DNA from 2 places in the Halomonas sp. DP5N14-9 genome. Region 2 is predicted to be linked to the other one. Evidence: predicted binding sites of a transcription regulator. Region 2 holds the regulator's gene; the other holds the start of a gene.

Region 1 (4,363 bases), on a different contig from region 2:
CGGTACCGCCCCCCAGCATGGTGGTGATGCCGCTGGCCAGGGCCTCGTCCACCAGCTGCGGACAGATGAAGTGCACGTGGGCGTCGATGGCTCCGGCGGTGAGGATCTTGCCCTCGCCGGCGATGACCTCGGTGCCGGGTCCGATCACGATGGTGACGTCCGGCTGGGTGTCTGGATTGCCGGCCTTGCCGATGGCGGCGATGCGACCCGCCTGGAGGCCCACGTCGGCCTTGACGATGCCCCACCAGTCAAGGATCAGGGCATTGGTGATGACGGTGTCCATCACCGTCTGGTCGAGACGCTGGCTCTGCCCCATACCGTCACGAATGACCTTGCCACCACCGAACTTGACCTCGTCGCCGTAGTGGGTGGCGTCCTTTTCTACCTCGATCCACAGCTCGGTGTCTCCCAGGCGCACCCGGTCGCCGACGGTGGGGCCATAGATGTCGGCATAAGCCTGACGACTGATCTTCATCGGGCGTCCTCCTGACCGCTGTCGCCGCTGTGCGCGCCCGCATCGTCCAGCGCGCCCATGACTTCACCGCGAAAGCCGTAGATATGACGACGTCCGGCGAAGCTCACCAGGGTGACCTCACGGCTCTGCCCCGGCTCGAAGCGCACCGCGCTGCCGGCGGCCACGTCCAGACGAAAGCCCCGCGCCCTGTCGCGATCGAACGCCAGTGCCGGGTTGGTCTCGGCGAAGTGATAGTGGGATCCGACCTGAATCGGTCGATCTCCGCGATTGGCTACCTCCAGCGTGACCCTGTCGCGACCCTCGCACAGGGCGATGTCACCGTCCTTCAGTTGGTATTCTCCGGGGATCATCCCGCGCCCTCCCTATTGGTATCAGCGTATGAGCCTGTCGCGTCGCCCCCGGATCAAGCCGGGGCCTGGCAACCTCACGAGATCGGGTTGTGCACCGTTACCAGCTTGGTGCCGTCAGGAAAGGTGGCCTCGACCTGTACCTCGTCGACCATTTCCGCCACCCCTTCCATCACCTCGTCACGCCCCAGTATCTGGCGCCCTCGGCTCATCATCTCGGCCACACTCAGGCCTTCCCGGGCTCCCTCCATGATCTCGCAGCTGATCAAGGCCACCGCCTCGGGATAGTTCAGCTTGAGCCCCTTGGCGCGTCGCCGCTCGGCCACCAGGCCAGCGGTAAACAGCAAGAGCTTGTCCTTGTCACGCGGTGTCAGCTCCATCCTTTCATCCTCGATGTTGGTCAGGGTGGCCAGGGGTCGCCTGTCCCGCCCGGCATGACATTCAGGTAAACCAGATGCGCGGCACACAGGCCTCGCGATCCATCAGCATCGGACGCAGCAACGTCCAGGCCGCCTCGCACAGCGACCAGGCCTCGCGCCGCGAGTGACCGAGGTAGCGCAGCAGCAGGACGCCATCACGCACGGTGACCGCCCAGCGCTCGGCTTCACCAGCGCCGGGACTGCCGGCAAGGTCATTCCCTCCCTGCCCCAACCCTTGGCGCAGACGTTCGATCGCCGCGGACTCGTTTTCGAGCCCGACCGCCCACAGGGTTGCCTGGACGCTGCACCCTCGCTGCCCCCAGGCGCCGTGAAAACGACGATGGTCAGGGTCGAGGGGCTGGCGCTCGATCCACAGTGGTCGTCCGTCCCGGGATAACCGAAAGCGCTGTTCGAGGTGGCCGCTGGCAAACGGCAGGTCACTGGCCGGCCGGCCCAGCGCCAGCACCTCCCAGCCCAGGCAGCGGGCGCTGCCGGAAAGCTCGATCTCGGTGGCCTGCACCCCTCGCGAGCCGTCGAAGGCGATGGTTTCCTGGGGCAACCACTCGAGCAGCCCGCCCTCCTCGACCACCAGACGAGTGCGCTGGGACCAGGCCACGGCGTTGCGGTCGGCCCGATACAGCTTGTTGGCCGCCGGTGTGGTCAGCAGTGCCCGCGCGCCCGCGCCCACCCGCGCCTGGATATCCAGGATATCGCCGCTGACCAGGCCCCCCGGGGGATGCAGCAGATAGACGTGGCAGGTGCCGTCGCGGCCTTCGGGATAGAAGGGACGCTGCACCCGCAGGGGGCCGCGATGATCCACCCGATAGAGGCGAGTGGCCTGGCCATCATGGCGAAAGCCGAGATCGAGGCTGGCCTCCCAGCGCCGTCCTGCGTCGAAACGATGGCCGTGCCGATCGGTCGAATCCTGTGTTGTCTGCGCGCTCATGGCTCTCCCGGGCGGTCCGTCGAGTCGGCGTGGCAAGCGAAAGTAAAAAAGGCCACCACCATTGCCCAATCAAGGTGCAAGCCCCGTACCAGCTTCTCGAATCTCTATTTTTCTACTTATTTTTCAAATTCTTATAGAGCACCCAAGGATTGCACCAGAGAAAAGCACGCCTTTGGTCGCGCACAAAAAAAGTGCGCAACCTTACGATTGCGCACCATTGATGTGCAGCGATTCACCCTGATTGACGCGCTACCGCTCAGACGGTCAGGTAGCGCTTCACCACGGCGTCGTCGAGCTCACCGATATCACCGACGGCGACTCTCCGCCCACGATCGAGGATGGCGAAGTGGTCGGCGAAGCGTCGGGCAAAGGGCAGTTTCTGCTCCACCAGCAGCACGGTCAGCCCATCATCGGCGATCAACCGACGGATGACTTCGCCGATCTGGGCGACGATATTGGGCTGGATGCCCTCCCCCGGCTCGTCGAGGATCAACAGCTTCGGCTCGATCACCAGGGCGCGCCCGATCGCCAGCTGCTGCTGCTGACCGCCGGACAGATCGCCGCCACGCCGGTGACGCATCTCCTTGAGTACCGGGAACAGCTCATAGATCCGTTCGGGCACCTGGCGCAGGCCATCACCACGGGCGGCAAGGCCAGTGCGCAGATTCTCCTCCACCGTCATCAGCGGAAAGATCTGGCGTCCCTGGGGCACATAGCCCACGCCCAGGCGTGAGCGATCCTCGAGGCGACGCTTCTCCAGCGCGACACCGTCGGCGTAGTGAAGCTCACCGCCGGTGATCGGCACCTCGCCCATGATCGCTTTCATCAGGGTGGTCTTGCCGACGCCATTACGACCCAGCACACAGGTACAGGCCGCCCTGGGCACGTCGAGATCGAGATCCCACAGGGTGTGGCTCTCGCCATAGAACTGATTGAGCCCGCGAATGCTCAGCATCGATCCACCTCCTTGCCTGTCTCTCGCGCCCACCGGCCGCAGACCTTCGCCCACAGCGTGGCCAGCCTGCCGCGGGATGCGCCGTCCGCCCAGTACAGCGCTCTTACCGAAGACTGCTGAGGTACTCGCTCCAGTCCGATCATGCCGCCTCCTCGTCGCCACCCAGGTAGACCTCGATCACCCTGGGGTCGCTTGCCACCTTGTCCATACTGCCCTCGGCCAGCACCGAACCCTGATGCAGCACCGTCACCGTGCGGGCGATCGAACGCACAAAGCCCATGTCGTGCTCCACCACCACCACCGAGTGCTTGCCGGCGAGGCTCAACAACAGCTCTGCGGTACGCTCCATCTCCTGCTCGGTCATCCCCGCCACCGGCTCGTCGACCAGCAACAGTCGAGGGCGCTGCATCAACAGCATGCCGATCTCGAGCCACTGCTTCTGTCCGTGGGACAGGATGCCCGCCTGGCGGCGACTGAGCGACGCCAGGCCCACCGTCTCGAGCACCTCCTCGATTCGCGCCAGCACCTCCCCGGTCATGCGCGCCTTGAGGGTCGGCCACAGACTCTTGTCCATGGCCATCGCCAGCTCGAGGTTCTCGAACACCGTCAGCGCCTCGAACACCGTGGGCTTCTGGAACTTGCGCCCGATGCCGAGCCGGGCGATCTCCGGCTCGTTCTTGGTCAACAGGTTGTGGCGGCTGCCGAACCACACGCTGCCCTGATCCGGGCGCGTATTGCCGGTGATGATGTCCATCATGGTGGTCTTGCCAGCACCGTTGGGGCCGATGATGCAGCGCAGTTCGCCGTCGTCGATGGTCAGGTTGAGATCATTGATGGCCTTGAAGCCGTCGAAGCTCACCGACACGTCCTCGAGATAGAGGATCGGGCCGTGGCGCACGTCGACCGGCGATTGTTCCGGGACCAGGAAGTCGAAGACCCGATCGCGATCGGCCAGGCTCTGAAGAAAGCTCATGGGGTGGCCTCCCTGGGGGTTGCATCCAGCGTGTCGGTTGGCGTGTCGGGTTGCGTGTCGCTGTCATCGTCGCTGCCTTGCTGGCGAGAGCGTGACAAAAGCCCGGCGATGCCCTGGGGCAGCAGCACCGTCACCAGCACGAACAGCGCACCGAGCGCGAACAGCCAGGCCTCCGGCATCACCCCGGTGAACACGCTCTTGGCGTAGTTCACCGCCAGCGCACCGATCACCGCGCCATAGAGGGTGGC
Region 2 (4,363 bases):
GTGACGGTGGCGTCAAAGGGTTGGCAGCAGGTGACCAGGCGTGTCGCGGCGCGTGCATGCAGGCCGCGACGATTGGTCAGGGTCAGGGTGCGTCGGGCCACGCCTAGAGTCCTCCGCTGTCCAGTCGGCGTTGCTGGCCGAGTTCGCGGTGGCGTAGACGGACGCGGGGATGCTGGTCGGCCAGGGCCGAGGCGATTCCCTCGGCCAGGTAGACCGAACGATGCTGTCCTCCGGTGCAGCCCACCGCCACGGTGAGGTAGCTGCGCTGGCTTTGCTGATAGCGCGGTAGCCAGGTGCGCACCCAGGCGAGAATGTCGCGCTTCATGTCGGCGACGTCCTGATAGCGTTCGAGGAAGTCGATGACGCTGGGATCGCAGCCATTGGCATCACGCAGCGATGGTTCCCAGTAGGGATTGGGCAGACAGCGGGCATCGAACACGATGTCTGCATCCGGCGGCACGCCACGCTTGAAGCCGAAGGACTCCACGGTCAGGCTCAACTGGCCGCTGCGGTGGTCGGCGACCTGTTCGGCGATGCGCGAACGCAGTTCGTGCACCGACAGGCGAGAGCTGTCGATGACCAGATCGGCCAGGTCTCGAATACCCGAAAGGGCCTTCTGTTCGGACTCGATGGCTTCCGCCAGGGTCATGTCGCTATCACGGGTCAGGGGGTGACGGCGCCGCGTGTGGGAATAACGCTCGAGCAGAATTCGCGCATCACTGGTCAGGTAGACCACCTGGCAGTCGATCGGACTCTGCTTGAGGGACGCCAGCTGGGCGGGGAAGCGTTCCAGTGCCTCAGGCAGGTTGCGGGCGTCGACGCTGACGGCGATACGGCGGGAATGACCGTTTTCCAGCTCGTCCACCAGGGCGCCCAGCAAGGTCGCGGGAAGGTTGTCGATGGCGTAGAACCCCAGGTCCTCCAGGGCTTGAAGGGCCACGGACTTTCCCGAGCCGGAGCGACCACTGATGATCACGAGCTGCATGTCCTGTCTCCTTGGGCAGGCGTCCATTGCTGATGGCCTAGGCAAGGCCGCGATCAGGAGGGAGTGTCGTCCCCTGGCGCCTGTTGGCGGATGGCTTCCTGCAGGCGCTCGTGAAGCTCGCGCTGGGAGCTGGCGTGGCGCAGACGGTGACGTGTGTCGGCGTCGTTCATGACGCCGGCGACCTGGCCGAGCAGGGCGAGATGGGCGTCGTCGGCCTCTTCCGGTACCAGCAGCACGAACACCAGATCGACGGGCTCACCATCAATGGCATCGAAGTCGACAGGTTCCGCGAGTTTGAGGAAGCCGGAGATGGGCGCCTTGCAGTGGGGGTTGCGGGCATGGGGAATGGCGACGCCATTGCCTATGCCGGTACTGCCCAGGCGCTCACGTCCGATCAGCCGACTGAAGACCTCCTGGCTGTCCAGGCTCGGGGTGTTCTGCGCAATGAAGGTGCTGAAAAACTCCAGCACCCTCTTCTTGCTGCCTCCCGGGACATCGAACAATGTGCGCTCGGGAGGGAGAATGGCTTCCAATGTCATGAGAGTCAGCGAATTCCGGCGCCTTGGGCGCGGGCTTGGGATTTTTCCTTGTGCTTGACCAGCTGGCGGTCCAGCTTGTCGGCAAGGGCGTCGATAGCAGCATACATGTCGCCGTCCTGCGCTTCGGCATGCAGGTCGGCACCGGCGGCGTGAAGGGTGCAGGCGGCCAGCTGGCGTTCCTTTTCCACCGAGAGGGTCACCTGGACGTTGGTGATGTTGTCGTAGTGGCGCTCCACACGGGTGAGCTTCTCTTGTACGTAGTCACGCAGGGGATCGGTCAATTCGACGTGGTGGCCGGTGATGTTGACTTGCATGACAGGCTCCTTGCTCTTTCGGGTGGTGGCTTGATTGTAACCCTTTTTCCGATCCTGCAAACCCCCTCGACGCTACGCAGAAAGACGCAGATGTCATGCGAAATTTCAAGTGCTTGCGCTTTCCCGATAACTAGGCTAGCGACGCCGCAGCGCAAGGCCTCAGCGCAGTCGCTTGCGCTCGCTGGAAGACGGAATATTCATGGCTTCCCGGTACTTTGCCACGGTGCGTCTGGCGACATTGACGCCGTCTTCCGCCAGCAATTCCACCAGTTTGCTGTCCGACAGAGGTTTGCGGGCAGGTTCCTTTTGAATCAACGATTTGATCATGGCGCGGATGGCGGTACTGGAATGGGCGTCGCCATCCTGGCCGACCTGGCTCGAGAAAAAATACTTCAACTCGAACACGCCGCGAGGCGTGTGCACGAACTTCTGGGTGGTCACGCGGGAGATGGTGGACTCGTGCATCTCCACCTTGTCTGCGATATCGGCCAGCACCAACGGTTTCATGGCCGCTTCTCCCTGCTCGAGGAAGTCGATCTGACGCACCATGATTTCCCGGCCGACCTTCAGCAAGGTGTCGTTGCGGCTGGACAGACTCTTGATCAGCCAGCGCGCCTCCTGCAGGTGGTCCTTGAGGAACTGGTTGTCCTGGCTCTTGTCCGCGCGCCGAATCAGCGCAGCGTAGTCGGGCTGGATGCGCAGTCGGGGCATTGCATCCGGGTTGAGTTCAACTCGCCAGCCCTCTTCGGTGTGGCGCACCACCAGGTCGGGTATGACGTAGTCGTTATCGCTGTCACCGAACTGGCTGCCGGGACGTGGGTCGAGGCTCCGGATCAGCTCGATGACGCTGTCGAGTTGGTCGTCATCGAGTCCTAGTCGGCGCTTCAGCAGACGTCGGTCGCCGCTGGCCAGCGCCTCGAGAAACTGTCTTACCAGTCGTCCGGCCTGGGGCAGCAGGACGGTATCGCGAGGCAGGCTATCCAGTTGCAGCATCAAACACTCGCGCAGGTCGCGGGCGAACACTCCGGTCGGTTCGAACTGTTGCAGCCGAACCAGCACCGCCTCCACCTCGGCGAGGGGAGGGGGGCGACGACCGTCTTGCTCGAGCCCCTGGGCAATGTCATCCAGTGTCTGCTCGAGATAGCCGTCGGCGTTGACCGCGTCGAGCAGGCTCTCGGCGATCAGGCGCTCCTGGTCGCTGACGTCGAGCATCGCCAGTTGCCAGCTCAGGTGGCTGTGCAGTGACTGGGAGCTTGCCTGGCGCTCGAAATCCGGCGCCTCGCCACTGCCGGCGGGGGTGGTGCCCAGGTCCTGGTAGGTGTCGGACCAGTCGCTGTCCACACTGAGTTCCGAGGGAATCTGATCCGCCCAGTCATCTTCCACGGCTTCCCTGGTCTGCTGTTCGCCGAACTCGTCCTCGAGTTCGAGCATGGGGTTGGCCTCCAGCGCCTGCTGGACCTCCTGGCGCAGGTCCAGGGTCGAAAGCTGCAGCAGGCCGATCGCCTGTTGCAGTTGCGGGGTCATGGTCAGCTGGGTACCGATGCGCAGCTGCAGTGACGCCTTGAGGGCCATGGGTCGGGATCCACCAGTGTTGTCGAAAGGCTTTACCCTAACGACGAGTCATCAGACATGCAAGCATCTTGCCAAGTTGGTGTTTTTTGACCTGTGGGAGGGAGTGTAAAGGTCGATGTGGAACAACTTGGTAGGGGGGAGGTGCTTCTTTCGAGGGAGGCCCTGTGTGCAAGGTGAGGCCGACCCTTTCGGGGCCGGCGGTTGGATGCTGATGCTGGCAAATGTTGCGGCCGCTTGATGCGACTGCGACTGCGACTGCGGCTGTCGGGCGGCCCTGCGGTCTAGAGGCGGAAGTTCTCGCCCAGGTAGACCTCCTTGACGCGCTGGTTGGCGAGGATGGACTCGGCGCTGCCCTCGGCGATGATCTGGCCGTCGCCGACGATGTAGGCACGATCGCAGATATCGAGGGTCTCGCGCACGTTGTGATCGGTGATCAGGACGCCGATATCGCGGGCCTTGAGTTGACGAATGATGGACTTGATCTCGCCCACCGAGATCGGGTCGACCCCGGCGAAGGGTTCATCGAGGAGGATAAAGGCCGGCTCGGTGGCCAGGGCGCGAGCGATCTCGACCCGGCGCCGCTCCCCGCCGGACAGGCTCATGCCGGGGTTGTCGCGAATATGGCTGACGTGGAAATCCTCGAGGAGTTGCTCGAGACGTGCTTCTCGGCCCTCGCGGTCGAGGTCCTTGCGGGTCTCGAGGATCGCCATGATGTTGTCGGCCACCGACAGCTTGCGAAAGATCGAAGCCTCCTGAGGCAGGTAGCCGATACCGGCCAGCGCGCGCTGGTGCATGGCCGCGCGGCTCAGGTCCCGATCATCGATGCTGATGCTGCCGGCGTCGGCTCTGACCAGGCCGACGATCATGTAGAAGGAGGTGGTCTTGCCGGCCCCGTTGGGGCCCAGCAGACCGACGATGCTGCCCTGCTCGATCGACAGGCTGATGTCCTGGAC

What was found. The regulator sigma-54, encoded in region 2, starts transcription at its own class of promoters, with help from an activator protein. The targets are predictions, from matches to a motif close to TGGCACNNNNNTTGCTNT.
Region 1: KUW00_RS09135 (urease accessory protein UreD) is a predicted target of sigma-54. The motif match lies at 2,261-2,278, and genes of this name have one in related genera.

What each region holds. Positions count from the first base shown of each region.
Region 1 is NZ_JAHVHR010000013.1:90,719-95,081, reverse strand. It holds gene ureC (urease subunit alpha) at 1-475, opposite strand, end outside; gene KUW00_RS09145 (urease subunit beta) at 472-825, opposite strand; gene ureA (urease subunit gamma) at 900-1,202, opposite strand; gene KUW00_RS09135 (urease accessory protein UreD) at 1,264-2,187, opposite strand; gene urtE (urea ABC transporter ATP-binding subunit UrtE) at 2,444-3,142, opposite strand; gene urtD (urea ABC transporter ATP-binding protein UrtD) at 3,282-4,115, opposite strand; gene urtC (urea ABC transporter permease subunit UrtC) at 4,112-4,363, opposite strand, start outside.
Region 2 is NZ_JAHVHR010000024.1:148,721-153,083, forward strand. It holds gene KUW00_RS13620 (HPr family phosphocarrier protein) at 1-101, opposite strand, end outside; gene rapZ (RNase adapter RapZ) at 104-985, opposite strand; gene ptsN (PTS IIA-like nitrogen regulatory protein PtsN) at 1,039-1,524, opposite strand; gene hpf (ribosome hibernation-promoting factor, HPF/YfiA family) at 1,530-1,838, opposite strand; gene KUW00_RS13640 (RNA polymerase factor sigma-54) at 1,998-3,410, opposite strand; gene lptB (LPS export ABC transporter ATP-binding protein) at 3,692-4,363, opposite strand, start outside.